Regions from separate parts of the Leucobacter sp. Psy1 genome, predicted to be linked through region 2. Evidence: riboswitches for the same ligand, from Rfam matches in the RefSeq annotation. Region 2 holds a riboswitch; each other region holds the start of a gene.
What was found. A riboswitch is a leader RNA that binds a small molecule or an ion and turns the genes downstream of it on or off. The one in region 2 is predicted to bind thiamine pyrophosphate.
Positions count from the first base shown of each region.

Region 1: linked by a shared signal. The riboswitch ahead of K8P10_RS14410 (bifunctional hydroxymethylpyrimidine kinase/phosphomethylpyrimidine kinase) and the one ahead of K8P10_RS05905 (thiamine ABC transporter substrate binding subunit) in region 2 are both predicted to bind thiamine pyrophosphate.
Region 3: linked by a shared signal. The riboswitch ahead of K8P10_RS06750 (ABC transporter substrate-binding protein) and the one ahead of K8P10_RS05905 (thiamine ABC transporter substrate binding subunit) in region 2 are both predicted to bind thiamine pyrophosphate.

Region 1 covers NZ_CP083692.1:3,029,536-3,036,465, reverse strand. Annotated here, with positions in the region: gene K8P10_RS14415 (carbon-nitrogen hydrolase family protein) at 1-655, opposite strand, end outside; gene K8P10_RS14410 (bifunctional hydroxymethylpyrimidine kinase/phosphomethylpyrimidine kinase) at 735-2,276, opposite strand; TPP riboswitch at 2,267-2,360, opposite strand; gene K8P10_RS14405 (rhodanese-related sulfurtransferase) at 2,368-3,354, opposite strand; gene K8P10_RS14400 (FadR/GntR family transcriptional regulator) at 3,433-4,221, opposite strand; gene K8P10_RS14395 (Pr6Pr family membrane protein) at 4,362-5,069, shown strand; gene K8P10_RS14390 (GyrI-like domain-containing protein) at 5,377-5,880, shown strand; gene K8P10_RS14385 (MerR family transcriptional regulator) at 5,921-6,742, shown strand; gene K8P10_RS14380 (hypothetical protein) at 6,739-6,930, shown strand, end outside.
Region 2 covers NZ_CP083692.1:1,245,354-1,252,283, forward strand. Annotated here, with positions in the region: gene K8P10_RS05900 (DUF6350 family protein) at 1-1,994, shown strand, start outside; TPP riboswitch at 2,001-2,110, shown strand; gene K8P10_RS05905 (thiamine ABC transporter substrate binding subunit) at 2,104-3,192, shown strand; gene K8P10_RS05910 (iron ABC transporter permease) at 3,192-4,850, shown strand; gene K8P10_RS05915 (ABC transporter ATP-binding protein) at 4,844-5,587, shown strand; gene K8P10_RS05920 (hypothetical protein) at 5,584-6,171, shown strand; gene purN (phosphoribosylglycinamide formyltransferase) at 6,221-6,841, shown strand; gene purH (bifunctional phosphoribosylaminoimidazolecarboxamide formyltransferase/IMP cyclohydrolase) at 6,850-6,930, shown strand, end outside.
Region 3 covers NZ_CP083692.1:1,434,530-1,441,459, reverse strand. Annotated here, with positions in the region: gene K8P10_RS06770 (PepSY domain-containing protein) at 8-883, shown strand; gene K8P10_RS06765 (arsenate reductase ArsC) at 929-1,348, opposite strand; gene K8P10_RS06760 (CoA transferase) at 1,460-2,833, shown strand; gene K8P10_RS06755 (APC family permease) at 2,862-4,271, shown strand; TPP riboswitch at 4,279-4,374, shown strand; gene K8P10_RS06750 (ABC transporter substrate-binding protein) at 4,463-5,512, shown strand; gene K8P10_RS06745 (ABC transporter permease) at 5,515-6,294, shown strand; gene K8P10_RS06740 (ABC transporter ATP-binding protein) at 6,284-6,930, shown strand, end outside.

The sequences.
Region 1 (6,930 bases), 1.5 Mb from region 2:
TCATGCTCTGCCCGGAGCAGCGCGGTGCGGTCTGCCCGCAGGCCGCGACATATACCGTGTTCTCGATCGCGCGGGCGCGCACGAGCGTGTCCCACTGCTGCTCCTTGAGCGGCCCGGCCATCCACGCGGCAGGGAGGACGATCACGTCGGCCCCCTGGTCGACGAGCCAGCGGCTCATCTCGGGGAAGCGCAGGTCGTAGCAGGTGGCAGCGCCGATACGGACCCCCTCCACATCGAAGACGAGCGGTGACTCGATGTTCGCCGGGATCACGGTGTCGGACTCGCGGAACCCGAACGCGTCGTACAGGTGGATCTTTCGGTACACGCCCGTGAGCTCGCCGGTCTTCGACAGGGCCACGAGGGTGTTGGACACTCGATCGTCGTCCGGGTCGGACTCGTTGATGCCCACGACAACAGCGATGCCGTGCTCGCGCGCCGAGTCGCGCAGCGCCGTGACGAACGGCCCATCGAGCGGCTCGGAGTGGTTCTGATCCGGCTGCGTCTTCTCGAAGTCGGCGTACATCGAGTACTCGGGCAGCACCACGAGGTGGCTCGTCGCAGCAGCTCGGGCGATGAGCTCCTGGCAGGATGCGAGGTTCTCCTCCACATCGGTCCCTGCGGCGAACTGGGCGACGGAGATGGTGGGGTCGGTCATGTCGAGGGTTCCTCTCGATCGACGGGGGTCGTGCAGGTCTCTCCCGATTATCCCGGGATGAGCGGAAAGTCGCACACCCCTACCGTGCGGGGAGCAGGCGTGATTGATCTGGTGTGACGTCCGAGGGCCCCGCGGCGATCCCCACCTGCCCGAAGAAGTCGTGCTCCCACCTGGCGGATGCGAGGAACGCCTGCCACATGCGCCCCCGAAGAGCCGGCCGGGCCTCTGACGCGAGCGTCGTCACGAGTGCGATGGCGGACTCGGTGTCCGCGGCGAAGGCCTGGTCGTCGTAGGTGGCGATCCACTCGGCGTAGGGGTGTTCGGGGTCGCGCGCGAACGCCCCGAGCTCGCCGCGGAAGAGCCGGGTGCCGATGTCGCTGTACATCCAGAAGCAGGGGAGCGCTGCCGCCGCGGCGACGGCGTACCCGTCCTCGCAGGATGCCACGAGGTGATTCGTGTACCCCGTCGTGATTGCGGATGCGGCTCCGATCGGAGCCCCGCCGAGACGGTCCCGGTGCAGTTCGAGCTCACCGATGAGGGCCCCCTGCGCCGCGTGTAGCCAGAATCGCTGCGCGGCGGGATCCGGAGCGAGGGTCGAGAGCCGCGCGAGCACCCGGGCGTATTCGCCGAGATAGATGGAGTCCTGCGCGACGTACTCCAGGAACGCGCTGCGCGGGAGGGTGCCCGCAGCCAGCCGGGTGATGAATGGCAGGGCGTCGGTCGTTGCACGAATGTCGGCGATGGCGTTCCACCACTCGGAGCGGATGTCGTCCGCGGTTCCCGCCGCCCCGTCGACGTCGCCGCGCCTCCAGAGACCGGCGAAGTGGTGAAGCGGACCGCTGCCGCGCCCGACGTCGAGGGTGTCCGATGCAGCGAGGCTCTCACGGAGCCAGATGCGAGCCTCCCCGATGGCCGCCGCCCAGTCGTCACCGCGGGCGATCCGAGTTGCGACGGCGGAGGAGAGGGAGCAGCCGGTGCCGTGGGAGTTGCGGGTGCGGATCCGCGTTCCCTCGAACGCCACGACCTCGCCCGCGGGGTCGACCAGTGCATCGGGCGACGCCGATCCTGCGAGATGACCGCCCTTCGCGAGCACCCGGACTCCGTGCAGAGCGGCGACGGCACCGGCCTGCTCCAGCATGGCGTCCCAGGACTCGGCGACGGGGCCGCCGGCGATGACCGCGAGTTCGGGGAGGTTCGGGGTGATGAGGTCGGCGAGAGGGAGGATTCGCTGGAGCGCGTCCTCCGCTTCGGTGCCGAGCAAGCGATCGCCGCTGGCCGCCACCATGACCGGGTCGATGACGACGACCGGCGGGCGGGTGCGCTCCAGCCAGTCGGCGACTGCTGTGATCACCTCGGGAGTACCGAGCATGCCGACCTTCACCGCGTCGATGCGCACGTCATCGGAGACCGCGTCGAGCTGCGCCGTCAGAAATGCGACGGGAGGAACATGCACCTCCCGCACCCCGCAGGTGTTCTGGGCGACGAGGGCGGTCACCGCCGCCATCCCGTAGCCGCCGTTCGCGGCGATGGCCTTCAGATCGGCCTGGATTCCGGCCCCGCCAGTCGGGTCGGTCCCGGCAATCGAGAGCACATTGACAACATCGACGTATGGTTCGCTCACTGCGACATCCCTCCGCTCGTCTCAACGAGATCAGGTTCGACGGGTGTGATCTCAGCCGCTGGTGCGGCACCCCGTGTCGTTGAGGGCGAGTCTAGCGCAGAGCGTTGGCCGCTGTCTCGGGGCTCGCGTCGGCGGCGCCACCGTGCTCGGTGCAGCGCTCGTCCCGGTGCTCAGGGCAGGCGACGAATCGGGCCCGGCAGGAGGGATCGGCGCAGTTCACGAGGGTGTTCGATCCGGATCCGCAGACCGCGCACCGCCCGACCACTTCGGCGGGGTCCCCCTCTTCGCCCCCGAAGTCGACGGTCTCGCGGCCGTCGAACACGGCGAGCGACCCGTGCCACAGCCCCTCGTTGCCGAACGCTTCGCCGTAGCGGACGATGCCGCCGTCCAGCTGGTACACCTCGGTGAAGCCGCGCTCGACCATCGCGGCGGAGAGGATCTCGCAGCGGATACCCCCGGTGCAGTAGGTGACGACCGGACGCCCTTTCAAATCGTCGAACGCACCGCTGTCGATCTCCTCGATGAACCCGTGCGTGCTGCTGACGGCGGGAACGACCGCGTTCTCGAAACGACCAACGGCGGCTTCGTACGCGTTGCGTCCGTCGAAGAACACGACGTCGTCACCCCGCTGCGCGACGAGGTCGTTCACCGCCTGCGGGCTGAGGTGCGTGCCGCCGCCCACCACGCCGTTCGCGTCCACCCGGGTTTCATCGGCGAGACCGAACGCCACCAACTCATCGCGCACCTTCACGCTGAGTCGAGGGAAGTCCCGCGAGCGGCGCCAGGGGGCGCGTCGGTCGACGCCGTGGAGCGGCTCAGCGGTGTCGTCGGCGAACCCGGTGCCGTCGCTCCACTTGAACTCGATCCCCGAGAAGGGGCCGTACTCGCGGGTGCGTCTTGCGTAGAGCTTGCACGCGTCGAGCTCGCCGCCTACGGTGCCATTGATGCCGTGGGGCGAGATGATGATGCGGCCCCGGAGCCCCAGCGACTCGCAGAGCTCACGCTGCCACAGCCGCACCGCCTCCGGGTCTGCCACCGGTGCGAACACGTAGTACAGCAGGATCTTCGACTCGCTCACCCGTCAATGGTATTCGCCCTGCCTCGGCACTTGCTCCGGCTCCCCGGCCGTGACGTCGACGGGTCAGTCGCCGACGGGTCAGGCGTCACTCAGCGCGTTCGCCGTGTGCTCGGAGGCGTTCGCGATGCGCTGCTGCTGCTCGGGGGTCCGGGCGAGCGGGGGCACCACTTCGTGTTCAGCGGTGACGATGACGACGTCGTGGTCGACGTGGTTGACCATCGCGTGGACGGCATCGATGAAGTCGCCGCTCTTGATGGCGTCGAGAATGAGGGCGTGATCCCGCTCCATTTCGGTGCCCGTGGCGACGTTCGCGAGCCGACCTCGGTGCTCGGGGGCGCGCAGCTGATCGTTGATGCCCGAGTAGAGAGAGGCGAGGAGTCGGTTCTTGGCCGCGTCGAAGATGAGACGGTGGAATCGGCTGCTGAACGCCGTGTCGGCGTCCTCGTTCACGAGTCCGAGCACCGGGCACCGGGTGCAGCCGAGCTCGGTGGCCGCCGCCTGCTCGAGTGCGGCGATGTCTTCATCGGTGCGGTGGAGTGCGGCCTGCTGTGCTGCCTCGACCTCGAGAGCTCGCCGGTAGCTCAGGATCTCCTCGAGCGTGAAGTCGGCGAGGTACTCGTTGAGCAGGGTGCTCGTCGGTGCGGACGAGCGCACGAACGTGCCGCGGCCCGGGAGCGTCTCGAGCATGCCGATGCTCGCGAGCGATCGCACGGCCTCGCGCACCGTCGAGCGGCCGACTCCGGTCTGCTCGGCCAGCTCGGGTTCGATCGGGATGCGCTCACCGACCGCCCACTCGCCCGTCGTGATCTTCCGTCGGAGGAACGCCAGAGTGGCGCGTGCCCGCTCAGATCCCGTGGTGATGGCCATCAACGCCTCCCGCTGCTCGTCGCCGAACCCCCAGTATAGGTCGCGCTCCCGACACTGCTCCTGGGGTTGCAGTATCGCGCTCAGGAAAGCAGGTGCGTCACAATGGCGGAATGTGCAGTCAGTCGAGCAGGGGTTGGTTCGTGGCATCCCGATGGTGGCATAGCGCGATCGCGGCCGTCATCCTGGCTGCCCTGGTGATCCAGCTGGTCCTAGTTTTCTCCGGTGGAGCGGACGCCAACTCCGGGGAGAGCGGTACAGCAGTGAGTATCCCGGTACGGCTGTGGCGCTTGTTCAGCTTCTTCACCATTGAAAGCAATATTGCCGTGCTGGTCGTGTGTCTGCTGATCGTCGCTCACCCGATGCGTCGCGGGATCTGGTGGGAAATAGCCCGATTGAACGCGCTGCTCGCGATCACGATCACCGGCATCGTCTACGCTGTCATCCTTGCGCCGCAACTCCAACTTTCCGGCTGGGCGCTCGCGGCGTCCATCGGGTTTCACTACATCTCGCCATGGGCGACCGTGGCCGGATGGCTGATCTTCGGGCCACGCCGACGCTTTCGCTGGTCGACCGTCGCCGGCGCGTTCGTCCTCCCGATCGCGTGGCTGGTCTACATCTTCACCCAGGGAGCGTTCACCGATTGGTATCCGTACCCATTCCTTGACGTCACCAAGATCGGCCTGGGAACGGCGCTACTGAACGCTGCGCTCGTCCTCGCGGTCGCTGCTGTGCTTGCACTGATCTACCGCCTCATCGACTCGAAGACGCCGAGTGCGCTTCACGACGCGCAGACAGGGGCCGCAGTTCCGTCGGTACCGTCCGATCGCAGCGGCACACCATCAGTGTGAACGGACATGCGCGCAGCTCAACGATGAGCCCACGGTAGCGCAAGCGCTACTCGTCGCCGAAGTCGATCGAGCGATTTCGCTTCCTGAGGCATGGGCGGTCAAGTCCGTGGGCGTCCCTGACGCAGCAGCGCCAGGATGAGGTACGAACCCAGCACCCATCGAAAGCGATCGTTTCCGGTCCATGCAGCGGAGTCAGTTGATCCGAATGAGGAGAGCGCTTGACCTTCCCCTTGAGGGAAGGCGTTCACTGGGTGTGAGTGTGACCAAGATCCCTCAAAAGCACACCGAAAGAAGGACGTGATCCCACATGACGCTCGATATCGCGATCGAAGATCGACAGGCAGTCCAGTACATCGGCGCTACTTTCAGCGCTCGCCCCTCGGAGTTCGGAGCTCCTGACGGCCCGAACGATGCGATCCCAAAGGTCTATCAGTGGCTGGAAGAGCACGGTATCGCGCCGCTCGGGGGCCCGCTCTACGTCCATCGGCACGTCGGGAGTTCCGATGACATCGTGGATCTCACCGTCGCAGTTCCGATCGCTGCCCCAGTAAAGCCCACCGATGGTCTTGTCCTCGGTGAGCTCCCGGCAGGCACCTATGTCATCGGTCATCACGTTGGCGCGCCCGACGCCATACCTGGAGCGCACGAGGAGATGAAGAAGTGGGCCGAAGAGCATGGGCATCGCCTCGATTGCCGAGAGGATGACAACGGGACACTGTGGACCGGTTACGCCGAGCACTTCCTCACCGATCCCTCGCAGGAACCGGACCCCACCAAGTGGGTCACCGATCTGCTTTTCAAGACAGTCTGAACGTTCTGATCCCTCGATAGGCTGTGCCACGAGGAGGGGCATGAGCGACCTGATGACGATTGGAGAGTTTGCAGCGTCAACATGGTTGTCGCCGAAAGCTCTCAGGCTCTATGACCAGAACGGGCTCCTCTCCCCGGACACCGTCGATCCTTCCAACGGCTACCGCAAGTACAGTCCCGCACAGATCGAGGTCGCACGTTTGGTGACCATGCTCCGGCGGATCGAAATGCCGCTCGAGCAGATCCGGGTCCTGCTGAGCTTGGCGGAAGACGAACGCGCCAGTTTTGTGGCGCGTTATCGTGAGGCTGAAGCTGAACAGCACGCACGGCGCCAATCTCTGGCTCGGTTCGTGGAGCATGCGGTCACACAAGGGTCTCTAGCCGGAGACGGCCAGCTCGGAGCTTCACGATTCGAGGTGTCGTTGCGAACCGTGCCGGAGTGCCCAGTCCTCGCATCAACCCGGCACACTTCCGCCCGGGACCTACCTGATGTCATTCGTTCTAGCGCGGCTCGACTCTTCCAACTCGCTGAGGGACGTGGCGGCGCGAGCGGTGGACCCTTCGTGATCTACCACGGACAAGTTGGCTGGGAGTCCGACGGACCCATCGAGGTCTGCGTGCCGCTGCACGACGCAACGCGCGCCCACCGAGTCGAGACTGAACACCTACAGCTGTTCACGCAAGTGCTCTCGGAGGACGTTCAGTTCCCGAGGATCCTCACCGCATTCGAGGCGGTCCAAGCACGTACACGCCAACTCGGTCTCTTACCCGCTGGACCGCCACGAGAGATCTACACACCAGACAATCGAAATTCGGTGCCACGGTGCGAGGTCGCGTTGCCGGTCACCACTGACGAGAGATGACCAAGCTCATGAAGACTGCCCTTCCCGCAGACTGCGGAAATGCCCCACGGATCACCATCGTCGGTGAATTCGTCACCAGCTGGGCCAAACGCGATACCGAGGCGATGCATGAATGGTTAGCTACCGACGCCGAGTGGAACGTCGTCGGACGGGGTGACGCCACCGAAGAGGACTCAGTTATCCCCTTC
Region 2 (6,930 bases):
TGCCGGCGATCCTCATGTGGGTGATCACCTTCGGACTGGACGCGACGCCGGCAGAGCTGATCGGCGGCATCGTCTCGGTGTGGTTCCTGGCGCACGGCGTGCCGCTCGAGGTGTCGGTGACCGCCGAGGCCGCGCTGGGTCTCGGCCTCCCCGGCGAGGCGTTCGCCTTCCCGGTGTCCCTCGCACCGCTCGGGATCTCACTCGTGACCGTTCTCCTCGCGATGCGCGCAGGCTGGAGATTCGCGTCCCGCGGCGGATCGGGTGCGGCCGGCGTCATCGGCGGCGGCATCGGTTTCGCGGCCGTCGGATTCGCCTGCCTCCCGCTCGTCGCCCGGGCTCTCCCCGAACCCGAGTGGCGCGCGCCGCTGACGCTCGGACTCATCTACGCCATCAGCATGCTTTCCGCCTTCGTCGTGCGCGCCGGCCTCACGGACCAGCGATGGTTCTCGCGCGCGGTCAGGCGTCTGCAACTGACGGTGAACCGCGTGTCGCCGATCCTCGCCTCAACACTCCCGGTCAGAACCCAGGAGGTGCTGCGGCTCGCACTCGGCGCGCTGGCAGGTCTCGCAGCGCTCGCCGCAGCCGGCTTCACGATCTCGCTCGTCATCGGCTACGTCGACATCACCGCCCTCTCCCAGAATCTGCAGCTCGACCCGCTCGGAGCGATCGTGCTGTTCGTCGTGCAGCTGGCGTTCCTCCCCGTGGCGCTGATCTGGTCGCTGTCGTGGTTCGTCGGAACGGGGTTCGCGGTCGGCATCGGCACGTCAGTCTCGCCGTTCGACGCCCTTGTCGGCCCGATCCCCGCCCTGCCGCTCATGGGGGCGATTCCGCCGAGCTGGGGCAGCTTCGCACCCGTCGCGCCCGCGATCGTCGTCATCGTCGGCCTCGCGCTCGGGGTGGCCGCCGCCCGCCGGACCACGCTGCGCGGCGCGGGCTGGGGCGCCGCGGTCGTCGTTCCCGTGCTCGCCGCGGCCCTCACCGGGCTCGCCGTCGTGCTCCTCGCCGTGCTCGCGAGCGGTGCGATGGGACCGGACCGGCTCGCGCAGGCTGGGCCGGACCCGTGGGTGACCGGAGGGATCGCCGCTGCCGAGATCGGGGCCGGGATGCTCCTCGGCGTCGTCGCCGGCCGCGCAGACGCCGCTCGCATCGGGACCGTCGTCGAGCTGGTGCGCGGCGGGGAGCGTCGGGCGCTTACCTCCCGGAACGCGGATACCGACGCGGAGACGCAGCCCTGGAGTTCAGACGCACTCGCCGCGGCCATCACCGACGACGCCGACGGGCCGCTCGCGAACGCGGATCGCGCTCCGGGCGTGCGAGCACGCTGGGCAGGTGCGCGTGAGCGGCTCACCGGATTCCTCGGGTTCGGCGGCGCTACAGCCGGCACCGGCGCAGCGCAAGCCGACGCCCTGCCGGAGCTGCCGCCGGTGGACGAGGAACCCGGGACACCCGATCATGCGCCAGACGGTCCTGGACACGCAGCTGTCGACGCGGACGAACGTGAACCAGATGAGTTCGAGACCGCGGAGGTGACGACCGAAGAGGTCGAGCCGGAAGCGGTCGAGTCAGAAGGGGTCGAGCCGGAAGCGGTCGAGTCAGAAGCAGTCGAGGCCGATGAAACTCGTACCGACCACTCCGAGACCGACGAGCCCGCATCCGACGAGCCTGCGCCTGATGCGACTGCTCCGGATGAGCCTGACCTCCCGGAGCGTCTGGACGACGTCACTGAGGACGAGTTGCGGGTGAGCGACTCGGAGGCCGAAGCGATTCTCGCCGCGTTCTCCTGGGACGGTGCCGTCACCGATTGGGAGGAGGCGCCGCGCGACCGCCTCGACGGAGCCGCTCCTCGTGAGGACTCCGGAACCCCTGCGGACCCCGACGCTCAGGAGACCGCACAGGTCGACGGATTCACGGACTGGGACTCGCCGGACGACGCACCTCGGCCCGAGGCCGGCACTGGACGACGCATGTGGCGGTGGCCGGGGCGCAAGCGGTAGACTGACGGGGCAATCCACGGGAGTCCGGACGCGCCGGGCTGAGAGGGAGCTCGCGAGCTTCGACCGTTCAACCTGATCTGGTTCATACCAGCGGAGGAAGGAAGCCTCGATGATGCCCATGCGCACCGCCGTGCCGCGCCGACGCGCCGCACTCACCACGACCGCCGCTCTCACCGGAGCCGCCGCGCTGCTCCTCGCCGGATGCTCGGCCGATGCCGGCTCCGACGCCGACGCTGGCGGCACTGTCACGCTGATCGTGCACGACTCATTCCCGAACGAGGCATTCGCCGAGGCGGCCAGCGCGGCCACCGGATACGACGTCGAGGTGGTCGGGTCGGGCGACGGGGGAGAACTCGCGAACCAGCTCGTGCTGACACAGGGCGCCCCGCTCGGCGACGCGTTCTTCGGCGTCGACCAGATCTTCGCGTCGCGAGTCGTGGACGCCGATGTCGCAGAGGACTACGTGCCGGAGGGGCTGCCAGAAGACGCTGCCGCGCTGGCGGTTGACGGGTCGGACGCGCTCGTGCCGATCGACCGGGGCGCAACCTGCTTCAACATCGACCCGGTCTGGTTCGCTGACCAGGGGATCGCGGCCCCCGAGACCTACGAGGATCTGCTGAAGCCCGAGTACCGCGAACTCACGGTGATCCTCGATCCCGCAGCGTCGTCGACCGGGGCTTCGTTCCTCGTGGGCACGGTCGCCTACTTCGGCGCCGACGCGTACGCAGACTACTGGAGCGATCTCGTGGAGAACGGCGCCCGGGTCGAGCAGGGGTGGAGCGACGCCTACTACGGCCAGTTCACGCAGGGAGGCGAAGGCGGCACCCGCCCGATCGTGCTCTCCTACAGCTCGTCTCCCGCGGCGACGATCGCCGACGACGGGTCTTCCACGAGCGCGGCACTGCTCGACACCTGCTCGAGTCAGGTCGAGTACGCCGGCGTCCTCGAAGGGGCGGAGAACCCCGAGGGTGCCAGGGCGGTCGTCGACTACCTGCTGTCGGGCGAGTTCCAGGACACGATCGCCGAGACGATGTACATGTACCCGGTCGATCCCGAGGCCTCCGTGCCCGAGGAGTGGGAGCAGTTCGCCCCCTTGCCCGAGGAGCCCCACGACCTGCCGAGCGACGAGATCGCCGCGGGGCTCACGGACTGGCAGAAGGCCGTCGCCGACGCGGTCGCCGGCGCCGCGGCCGGGTGATGCGCGGGCGGCTCGCCTGGGGGATCGCCGCCGCGCTGCCGCTCGTCTTCCTCGCGCTCTTCTTCCTCTGGCCGGTCGCGGCGCTCGTCGCGACCGGGTTCACGAGCGACGGCGCATTCGATGCGAGCGGGGTTCCCGCCGTGTTCTCGGACCCGCGCACCTGGCAGGTGATCGGTCATACCGTCACCCAGGCAGGGCTCGCAACGGTGCTCTCGCTCGCGCTCGGCATTCCGGCCGCCTTCGTGCTGTACCGACTGGACTTCCGGGGGCGTGTGGCGCTGCGCGGCCTCCTCACGGTGCCGTTCGTGCTGCCCACCGTCGTGGTGGGCGTCGCCTTCACCTCGCTCTTCGGTGCGGGAGGACCGCTCTCGTGGACCGGGCTCGAGCGATCACTCCCCGTCATCGTCGCGGCGCTCGCGTTCTTCAACGTGACCGTCGTCATGCGGACGGTCGGAGGGTTCTGGTCCCAGCTCGACTCGCGGACGGCACAGGCCGCGAGCATGCTCGGTGCCGGCCCGGTTCGCGTGTTCTGGACGATCACGGTGCCGGCGCTCGCGCCGGCGATCGCGTCGGCTGCCGCCCTCGTCTTCCTGTTCTGTTCCACATCGTTCGGCATCGTGCTCGTGCTCGGCGGGCGGCGGTTCGCGAACATCGAGACGGAGATCTACCAGCTCACCGTCCAGTTCCTCGACCTGCGCTCCGCCGCCGTGCTGTCACTCGCCCAGCTCGCGATCGTGATCCTCACGCTGGTCGTCTCGTCGCGACTCCGCAGGAAGCGCGAGCGCGCCGTGGCGATGCGGAGCGAGCGGGAAGAGGGTGTCAAGCCGGGCAGACGGCATCTGCCGGTGATCCTGATCTTCGCCGCGACAGTTCTGCTGCTCCACGGGCTCCCGATCATCACCCTGGTCGCGCGCTCGTTCCAAGCCTCGGGCGGCGGGTTCTCGGTGCAGAACTATGTGAACCTCGTCGACCCGCCTCCCGAATCCCCGATCATCGGCTCGGTCCTCCAGGCGGCGTGCCGCTCGATCGGGATCGCGCTCATCGCGACCGCGATCGCCGTCATCCTCGGTGCGCTCGTCGCCCTCGTGCTGTCGCGGCGCCCCCGCTCCCGCGCTCTGCGTCGGAGCATCGGCGCGTTCGACGCGCTCATCATGCTGCCGCTCGGCGTCTCGGCGGTGACGGTCGGGTTCGGCCTCCTGCTCACCATGCACCAGCCGCTGGGCATCGGGTTCGACCTCAGAACCTCGGTCGTGCTGATCCCGATCGCGCAGGCGCTCGTCGCCCTTCCGCTCGTCGTGCGCACGATCCTGCCGGTGCTGCGCGGCATCGATCCCCGTCAGCGCGACGCCGCGGCCATGCTCGGCGCCGCTCCGCTGCGCGTGCTCGCGACGATCGATCTCGCCATGCTCGGCCGCTCCGCCGGACTCGCGCTCGGGTTCGCGTTCGCGGCGTCGCTCGGCGAGTTCGGTGCGACGGCGTTCCTCGTGCGACCGGGAGCGCAGACGCTCCCCGTCGTCGTGGCCGAGCTCATCGGACATCAGGCGATGGGAAGCTACGGGACCGCGCTCGCCGCTGCGGTCGTCCTCGCCGCCCTCACCGCTGGCATCATGATGCTGGCGGAACGGTGGCGCACGAACACGGGGGGTGGCGAATGGTAGACGAAACGGTGGCGGGGTCCGGACTGTCGGTGGACGACGTGACCGTGCGGTACGGAGACGCGCGACGTCGTTCTGCGGCAGCGGCGACGATGGCGGCGGTCGACGGGGCGACCTTCAGCGTCGCCCGCGGCGAGGTGGTCGGGTTGCTCGGTCCGTCGGGGTGCGGCAAGTCCACGCTCCTGCGGGCGATCGCCGGCCTCGAACCGCTCGACTCAGGCTCGGTGCGCTGGGAGGAGGACGACCTGGCATCCGTGCCTCCGCACCGCCGCGGGTTCGGCCTGGTCTTCCAAGACGGTCAGCTCTTCGTCCACCGCACCGTCGCCGAGAACATCGCGTACGGCCTGCGCGTACAGCGCCTGCCGCGCCGGGAACGGGAGGCGCGCGTCATGTCGCTGCTCGAGCTCGTCGGCCTACCGGGAGCCGGGGACCGCTCCGTCACCGAGCTTTCCGGCGGTGAGCGCCAGCGGGTGGCCCTCGCCCGCTCGTTGGCGCCGGCGCCGCGTCTGCTGCTGCTCGACGAACCGCTCTCGGCGCTCGACCGCGCGCTGCGCGACCGGCTCGCCGATGACCTCGCGGGCATGCTCAGGAGTACCGGCACCACCGCGATCCTCGTCACCCACGACGAATCGGAGGCCAGCACGATCGCCGACCGCGTGATCCGCATGGAGCAGGGGCGCTTGCTGGACGCCCCGCGCGCCACCGACATCCGCGTACTGCCCGATCGGAGGGACGGATGAACCGCCCGGGCGCGCCCCTCGGTGCCGACCTCTTCGGACTCGCCCATCGTGTCCACGGGCGCCTCCGCGCCGCGGAAGCCGGACCGCCGAGCATCGTGATGATCGACGGCAGATCCGGATCGGGCAAGACCTCGCTCGCGGCGGGCCTCGCGCGCCTCCTCGGAGCGGCGATCCTCGCCGTGGAAGACCTGTACCCCGGCTGGGACGGTCTCGCAGCGGGCTCGGCGTCGCTCGCCACCGCCATCGAGACGGGCACGTATAGACGCTACGACTGGCACGCGGCGGCCTTCACGGAGCGCATCGAGATCGACCCCGCGAGACGGCTCGTGATCGAGGGCTGCGGTGCGCTCTCGGACGCCAGCGTCGCGGCCGCCGCACGCCGCGCGCGCGGGACAGGGGGTGGCGCGGTGCACACCGTCTGGGTGGACTGCCCAGCAGAGGAGCGCAGGGAGCGCGCCCTGGCGCGCGACGGCGACACCTTCCGCCCGCACTGGGACGCATGGGCGGCGCAGGAGCACACCCTCTTCGCCCGCACGCGCCCTGTCGCGCTGGCCCGCGAGATCATCCACGCCGAGTCCCGCTGACGCTTCTCCCGGCTCGGGAGGACGGGCCGCGGCGGGGTAGACTGTCGTGGTGCTGTCACTCGCGGTTCTCATCTCCGGCGGCGGAAGCAACCTGAAAGCGCTGCTCGATGCCGCAGCCGACCCCGATTACCCGGCGCGCATCGTCGCCGTCTTCGCCGACACCGACGCCCCTGGTCTCGCCCACGCCGCGGCCGCCGGCGTCCCCACAGCGGTCGTCCGTCCGAGCGACTTCCCCTCGAGAGACGCCTGGGGCGAGGCCCTCGCCGAGGGGATCCGCGCCACGGGCGCCGGGCTCGTCGTGAGCGCGGGTCTCATGCGGATCCTGCCAGCCGGGTTCGTCCGCGCATTCTCACCTCGTCTCATCAACACCCACCCGGCGCTGCTGCCGCTCTACCCGGGCGCGCACGCCGTTCGCGACGCGCTCGCCGCCGGAGCCGTGGAGACGGGGGTCACCGTCCACATCATCGACGAGGGCGTCGATACCGGGCCCGTGCTGCGCCAGGAGCGCGTCGCGGTCCGGGCGGGGGAGAGCGAGTCCGAACTGCACGAGCGGATCAAGCGGGTCGAGCGGCCGCTCCTCGTCGACACGGTCAGAGACATCGCCACGGGGGCACTGACGCTCTCCGCCGCCGAACCCGAGCACACCACCACCCCGTACCCCCACCCCTGAGGAGCCACATGGCAGTCCAGAGCCACGACCCGAGCCTGTACGAGCATCGCGACCAGATCCCGGTCCGCCGGGCACTCATCTCCGTCAGC
Region 3 (6,930 bases), 190 kb from region 2:
TGGCATCATGAACCCGAACGAGCCCCACAACTCCGGCCAGCAGCCCGATAACGCGGAGACCACACCGCTTCCCGATCGCCCCCTGAACTCGGACTACCAGCACACCGTGCCGCTGGAAGGGAACGCGAGCACCGCTCCGCCCGGGTACCAGCCCCCGGCCAGCGGCCAGCCACAGCCCGCAGGCCAGTCGGCAGACAGTAACCCCGACCCCGATCGTGCGGAGCGTCGCCGGAAGATGCGCCCGCTCTTGATCGGCGCGGGCGCGGCCGCGGCGATCCTGCTGCTCGGCGGCGGAGGCATCGCGATCGGCGCTGCGATCGCCGACAACGATGACGACGACCAGGTCTCGCTCACGAACTCGGAGAGCTCGGCGCCCGGCGTGCAGTCCGACGATTCGGCCCAGTCCGGCTCAGATGACGACGACAACGACGGCGATAATGGCGACGACAACGGCAACTCCGCCGGCTCGGACAGCGGAGCAGCTGCGCCCGCGGAGGCCGGCGACCTCACGGACGCCATCAAAGCGGCCATCGCCGAAGCGAACGGCGAGGGCGCCACCGCCATCGAGGTGGAGCGCGACGGTTACGACGTCGACGTGCAGCTCGCCGACGGCACCGAACAGGAGGTCCGCGTCGCGCTCGACGGAACGGCAACGGTGCGCGAGGGTGATTCCGACACCGATGACGATCCCCTGCTCGACACGGCGAAACTCGGCGACATCATCGATGCCGCGCTCGCCGAGGCCGGCGGCGGCACGATCGAGTCGATCTCGACGGACAACGGCCCTGCAGCCTACGAGGTGTCGGTCGACATGGGAAACGGCAACGACACCGACGTCGATCTCGACATGGACCTCAAGGTCCTGAGCGTCGACCGCGACTAGCGAGCGCATCGGGCGTCGGCGCTGCGGCGCGAACGCCCCAGCGCGTCAGCTAACGGACTCGGCGTCGAGCAGGTCGTCGACGAGCGCTCGCACGCGGCGCTTGATCTCGTCGCGGATGGGACGCACCGCCTCGATCCCTTGACCGGCCGGGTCGTCGAGCGTCCAGTCCTCGTATCGTTTGCCGGGAAAGATCGGACACGCGTCCCCGCACCCCATGGTGATCACGACGTCCGAGGCTTGGACGGCGTCGGGCGTCAGCAGCTGGGGTGCGGCTCCGGCGAGGTCGATCCCCTCTTCACGCATAGCGACGACGGCGACCGGGTTGATGTCGTCGGCGGGGATCGACCCGGCCGAGCGAACCTCGATGCGCCCCTCTGCGAGAGAGCGGAGATAGCCCGCAGCCATCTGGGACCGGCCGGCATTGTGCACGCAAACGAAGAGCACGGACGGCGTTGATTCGGTCATGCGGCGACCCGTTGATTCGACACTTCTCTATCTTGTTGCCTGTCGCACCGACCGTCAAACCCGGTCATCGGCGTACACTGCTGTCCACCGACGCGAGCGGAGGAGAAGTCCATGGAGGCCGTCCCAGTGCTGCGTATCGCCCCTCCGGGGCTGGACGATCTGCGTCCCTTGCCCGTCGAAGGAACTCGGCACTGGTGGGGCGGTGCGCTCGATGTGGAGGCGCTCGCGCTGGGCTCGGTCGGCGCGGCGGCCGCCTCCCTCAATCGCCTGCTCGGGCGGACGGCGGTGCAGCGGATCCTCTCGCCCCGGGTCGCCGCTTCGTTCGACTCCCCCGGTGTGCTCCGCATCGACGGCGCACCGATCCGCGCATTCTCCGGACTGTCGCGCTTCTTTCCGACGGCGGACGGCTGGGTTCGCACGCACGGCAACTACCCGCATCATGCCCGCCTCCTGCTGCAGGCGCTGAGTGTCGACCGCGCCGAAGCCGTGCCCGCGGCCCTCGCGGAGATGACGAGCCTCGAAGCCGAGCAGCGGATCCAATCCATCGGCGCTGTGGGCGCCGCAGTGCGCACCCGTCGGGAGTGGGGGTCCAGCGCACTCGCGACTCGCACGCCGACGGCGCAGTGGATCGACATCGCACTCGATGACCGCGCAGCAGCGGGATCAAGCGGCAACCCGTGGATCCCGGACGACACGTCGTCCCGCCCGCTCCGCGGCCTCCGCGTGCTCGACCTCACCCGCACGATCGCCGGGCCGATCTCGTCCCGGCTCATGACGGCGCTCGGCGCTGAGGTGCTCCGGGTGGACCCGCCGGCGAACCCGGAGCTTGAGGCGCAGCACATCGACGGGGATCCGGGCAAGTACACCGCCGCAGCCGACCTTGGGCGCCCGGAGACGCGAGCGCGGTTCCACGAGCTGCTCGCGTCGGCGCACGTGCTGCTGCTCGGCTACCGCGCAGGCAGCCTCGACCGGTTCGGGCTCGGCCTCGACGCACTGCGCGAGCGATACCCGGGGCTGTCGGTGGTGCGGTTCAACGCCTGGGGATGGGGCACAGCGTGGCAAGATCGGCGCGGATTCGACAGCGTCGTACAGGCGGCGTGCGGCATCGCCGACGCGTACCGCAGCGCGGACGGAAGCCCCGGTGCGCTGCCCGTGCAAGCGCTCGATCATGCCACGGGCTACGGCATCTTCGCGGCGACGATGTCGCTGCTCACGGCACGGGCCCAGAGCGGCACCACGGGTCACGCGCGTCTCGCCCTCGCTTCCACGGCTGACCTCTTGTTCGAGTTGTCGGTAGCCGGCAGGGATCCTGATGGAGAGCTCGTCCAGACGCTCCCGCCAGAGGCGCCGCTCACGCGGTCCAGCGGGTACGGTGAGCTCGCCTACGCGGCTCCCCCGTTCGACCTTGCCACCGAGCCGCTCGACTATCCGTTCGCTCCCCGACCGCATGGGAAGGACCCGCTGAAGTGGCGAGGCCCGCGCTGACCCGAGTCTTCCGCTAGGCTTCCGACTCGTGGAAACCACCCTGAACCGCCGTCTCGGCGTCCCCGGCATCGTCTTCATGGTCATCGCCGCGGCGGCTCCGATCACCGTCGTCGCCGCGAACTTCCCGATCATCCTGTCGGTGTCCGGATCGATCGGCGCTCCCATGATGGTGCTCGCCGCGACCGTGATCCTCGTCCTCTTCTCGGTCGGCTACGCCTGGATGACGCCGCGCGTGCCCGACGCTGGAGCGTTCTACTCCTACGTGCATCGCGGACTCGGGCGATGCCCCGGGCTCGGCACCGCGGCCATCGCGCTGCTCTCGTACGTGCTGCTCACGGTGTCGATGACCTGCTACCTCGGAGTGCAGACGGGCAACCTCATCGCGCTGTGGACGGGCGCCGAAGTGCCGTGGTGGCTCATCTCAGGCGTCATGATCGTGATCGTGGGACTGCTCGGCTACCGCGACATCGAACTGTCGGCGAAGGTGCTCGGCGTCGTGCTCGTGCTCGAGGTCGTCGCAGTGCTCGCGATCGACATCGGTGTGCTCGCCTCGGGCCGGGAGCTCACCGCGACCCCGTTCAGCCCGGTCGAGGCACTGTCGGGCGCACCGGGACTCGGACTGCTGTTCGCGTTCCTCGGGTTCTTCGGGTTCGAGGCGACGGCGGTGTTCCGCAACGAAGCGAAGGATCCCGAGCGGACCGTTCCGCGCGCCACCTACATCGCGGTCGGCACGATCGGCGCCCTGTACTTCGTGTCGTCGTGGCTCGTGATCTCGGGGCTGGGCGGGACCGACGCCGTCGCCGCGGCGAACGAGAACCCGGACGGCGTCGTGGTCGCCCTCGCGGGCGAGGTCGTCGCGCCCATCATCGCCGATCTAGTGCAAGTGCTCGTCGTGACGAGCATGTTCGCGTGCATGCTCGCGTTCCACAACATCGTCACGCGGTACCTCTTCACGCTCGGCCAGCGCGGCGTGCTGCCGCAGAGCCTCGCCGGCGTCCACCCCAGGCACCGGGCGCCCTCACGCGCTTCGCTCTGGGTGACCGGGATCACGGCCGCGGTGGTGCTGGTCTCCGCGCTCGCGCAGCTCGACCCCGTGCTGCAGATCTACACCTGGTACTCGGGCGCCGGGGCCGTCGGCGTCATCTGGATGATGGCGCTCACGAGCTTCGCCGTCGTCGCGTTCGGCGCGCGGCACCGCGGAGACTCGGGCGATGCCGCGCCGGTCGGCGTGACTCTCTCTGCCGTGGCCGGCGGCATCGGACTCCTGCTCGTGCTCGGCATATCGATCTGGAATTTCCCGTTCCTCGTCGGCGGCACGCTCGCGGCGATCATCTGGGGCGTTGTACTCGCGGGGGTCTTCATCGTCGGGCTGGCGATTCCGGCCAGGCGTGCGGCAGCAGTCACCGAAAGCGACTCCCGCGAGCCACTCATACGCTAGGGTGATCCGAGAAGACACGGGGTGCCGCATCCGGCGGCTGAGATCACACCCGTCGAACCTGATCCAGTTCGTACTGGCGAAGGGAATGTCCGCATGAATCTCCTGCGTTCCAGGCACCCCGCACCTAACCGGTGTGCCCTGAGCCGTCGGGCCGCTCCGCATTCCCTCGCCCTCGAGGAAAGCGAGAGTCCATGCCCACGTCACACCACCCCACCCGGCGTATCACCAGCGCCCTCAGCGTCACCGCCGCGATCGCGGTCCTCGCGGCACTCGTCGGCTGCTCCGGGGCCGGCGCCGCGGAATCCGACGCAGAACCCCCGACGGTCCGGTTCGCACTCGACTGGACGCCGAACACGAACCACACGGGTCTCTACGTCGCACTGAACCAGGGGTACTTCGCCGAGGCGGGCATCGACGTCGAGGTGCTGCCCTTCAACAACAGCAATCCCGAGGTGCTCGTCGATGCGGGCCAGGCGGAGTTCGGCATCAGCTTCCAAGACACCGCCACCCTGTCCATGGCCTCGGGGGCCGACCTCCGCTCGGTGCTCGCCGTTCAGCAGACGTGGACCACCGAGGTCGCTGTGCTCGCTGAGCGGGACGACATCGAGAGCCCCGCCGACCTCGACGGGCTCGTCTTCGGCGGATTCGACAACCCCGCGGAGACCAGCACGATGCGCGGCGTCGTGGAGGCGGCAGGCGGATCCGGCGACTTCGAGACGGTCGTGCTCGGCACGAGCGCCTACGAAGCGCTGTACGCCGGGGAGGTCGACTTCACGGTGCCGTTCGTGGCCTGGGAAGGGATCGAGGCCGAGCACCGCGGCGTCGATCTGAAAACGTTCGCCTACACCGACTCCGGCTTTCCGGATGCGTACCAGGTGATCGTCGCCGGCAACGCGAGCTGGATGGAGGAGCACCCCGACCTCGCCCGCGGGTTCGTGCAGGCGCTCGCTCGAGGCTACAAGGACGCGATCGATGATCCGGAGGCCGCCGCCGAGATGCTGCAGGAGGAGAACGCCAGCCTCCTGACCGACCTGGATCTGCTCGTGGAGAGCCAGCGCATGCTCTCGGAGCAGTTCATGCTCGACGAGGCGGGCGAGTTCGGCAGGCAGACGGAAGCGCAGTGGAGCGAGCTCGGGGACTTCTACTTCGATGCCGGCCTGCTCGCGGAACGCGACGGATCGCCGCTCGCCGAGCGGCCAGACTGGTCCGCGTTCTTCACCAACGAATACCTCGAGGACTGAGGGTGCGGGCACATCGCCGGACGCACCTGTGGGTGCCGCTCGCCGGCTTCGGCGCGCTGCTGTGCGTGTGGGAGATCGCCGTGCGCCTCACCGAGGTGCGCCCGCAGATACTCCCCGCCCCGTCGCTCGTCGCGAGTTCGGGCTGGGCGCACCGGTCGGCGATCTTCGAGCACGCCGTGGCCACGCTCGGCGTCACCGCCGTGGGCTTCGGCATCTCACTGGTGTGCGCGTGGGCGATCGCGATCGCCATCGACTGGTCGTCGCTGCTCCGCCGTGGCGTCATCCCGCTGCTGGTCGCCTCGCAGACGATCCCGATCGTCGCGATCGCCCCGCTCATGATCATCTGGTTCGGCTTCGGACTGCTGCCGAAGGTGATCGTGGTGGCGCTCGTCACGTTCTTCCCGATCGCGATCGGACTCGTCGAGGGGTTCGCCCGCACCGACCGCGAGGCTTCGGCGCTGCTGCGCAGCATGGGTGCCGGGCGGATCCGCGAGTTCTTGCTCGTACGACTGCCGTCCGCACTGCCGTCGTTCTTCACTGCGCTCCGCATCGGCATCACCTATGCCGTGGTCGGTGCGATCTTCGCGGAGTACGTCGGCGCCCAGCACGGGCTCGGCATCTACATGAGCGTCCAGAAGAACGCGTTCCGCACCGACCTCGTGCTCGCCGCGGTCGGGGTGACCGCGGCGCTCAGCATCGCCCTGTACCTCTCGACGATCATCGTCGAACGTCTCGTCATCCCCTGGCACATCACCGAGCGGAGAGCCGCGCATGAGCACTGAACCGCAACCGAGCACAGAACCGCACCCGGGCCTCGAGCTCGGAGGGATCTCGCGCGAGTTTCCGCTGCCCGGCGGATCATCTCGGCAGGTCCTCGATGAGGTGTCGTTCTCAGTGGCTCCCGGTGAGTTCGTCTCCGTCATCGGGCCCTCGGGCTGCGGCAAGAGCACCCTCTTCTCCCTCATCGCGGGTCTCGATTCGCCCTCAGCGGGCACCCTCCGAATCGACGGTGCAGATGCTGTCGGCCGCCGTGATCATGCGGCGTACATGCCGCAGCAGGATCTGCTCTTCCCCTGGCGCACCGTACTCGGCAACGCGGCGCTCGGGCTCGAGGTCCAGGGCGTGCCGCGTCGGCTGGCGCGGGCCCGTGCGCGCGAGTGGTTCCCGCGATTCGGCCTGGCCGGGTTCGAGGATGCGCTCCCCCACGAGCTCTCAGGTGGCATGCGTCAGCGCGCGGCGCTGCTCCGCACCGTCGTCCAGGAGCGTCGCACCCTCCTGCTCGACGAACCGTTCGGAGCCCTCGACGCACTGACGAAACGCGAGCTGCAGGCGTGGCTCCAAGAGGTCTGGCTCGAACACGACTGGACCGCGCTGCTCATCACGCACGACGTCCGGGAGGCGATCCTGCTCTCGGATCG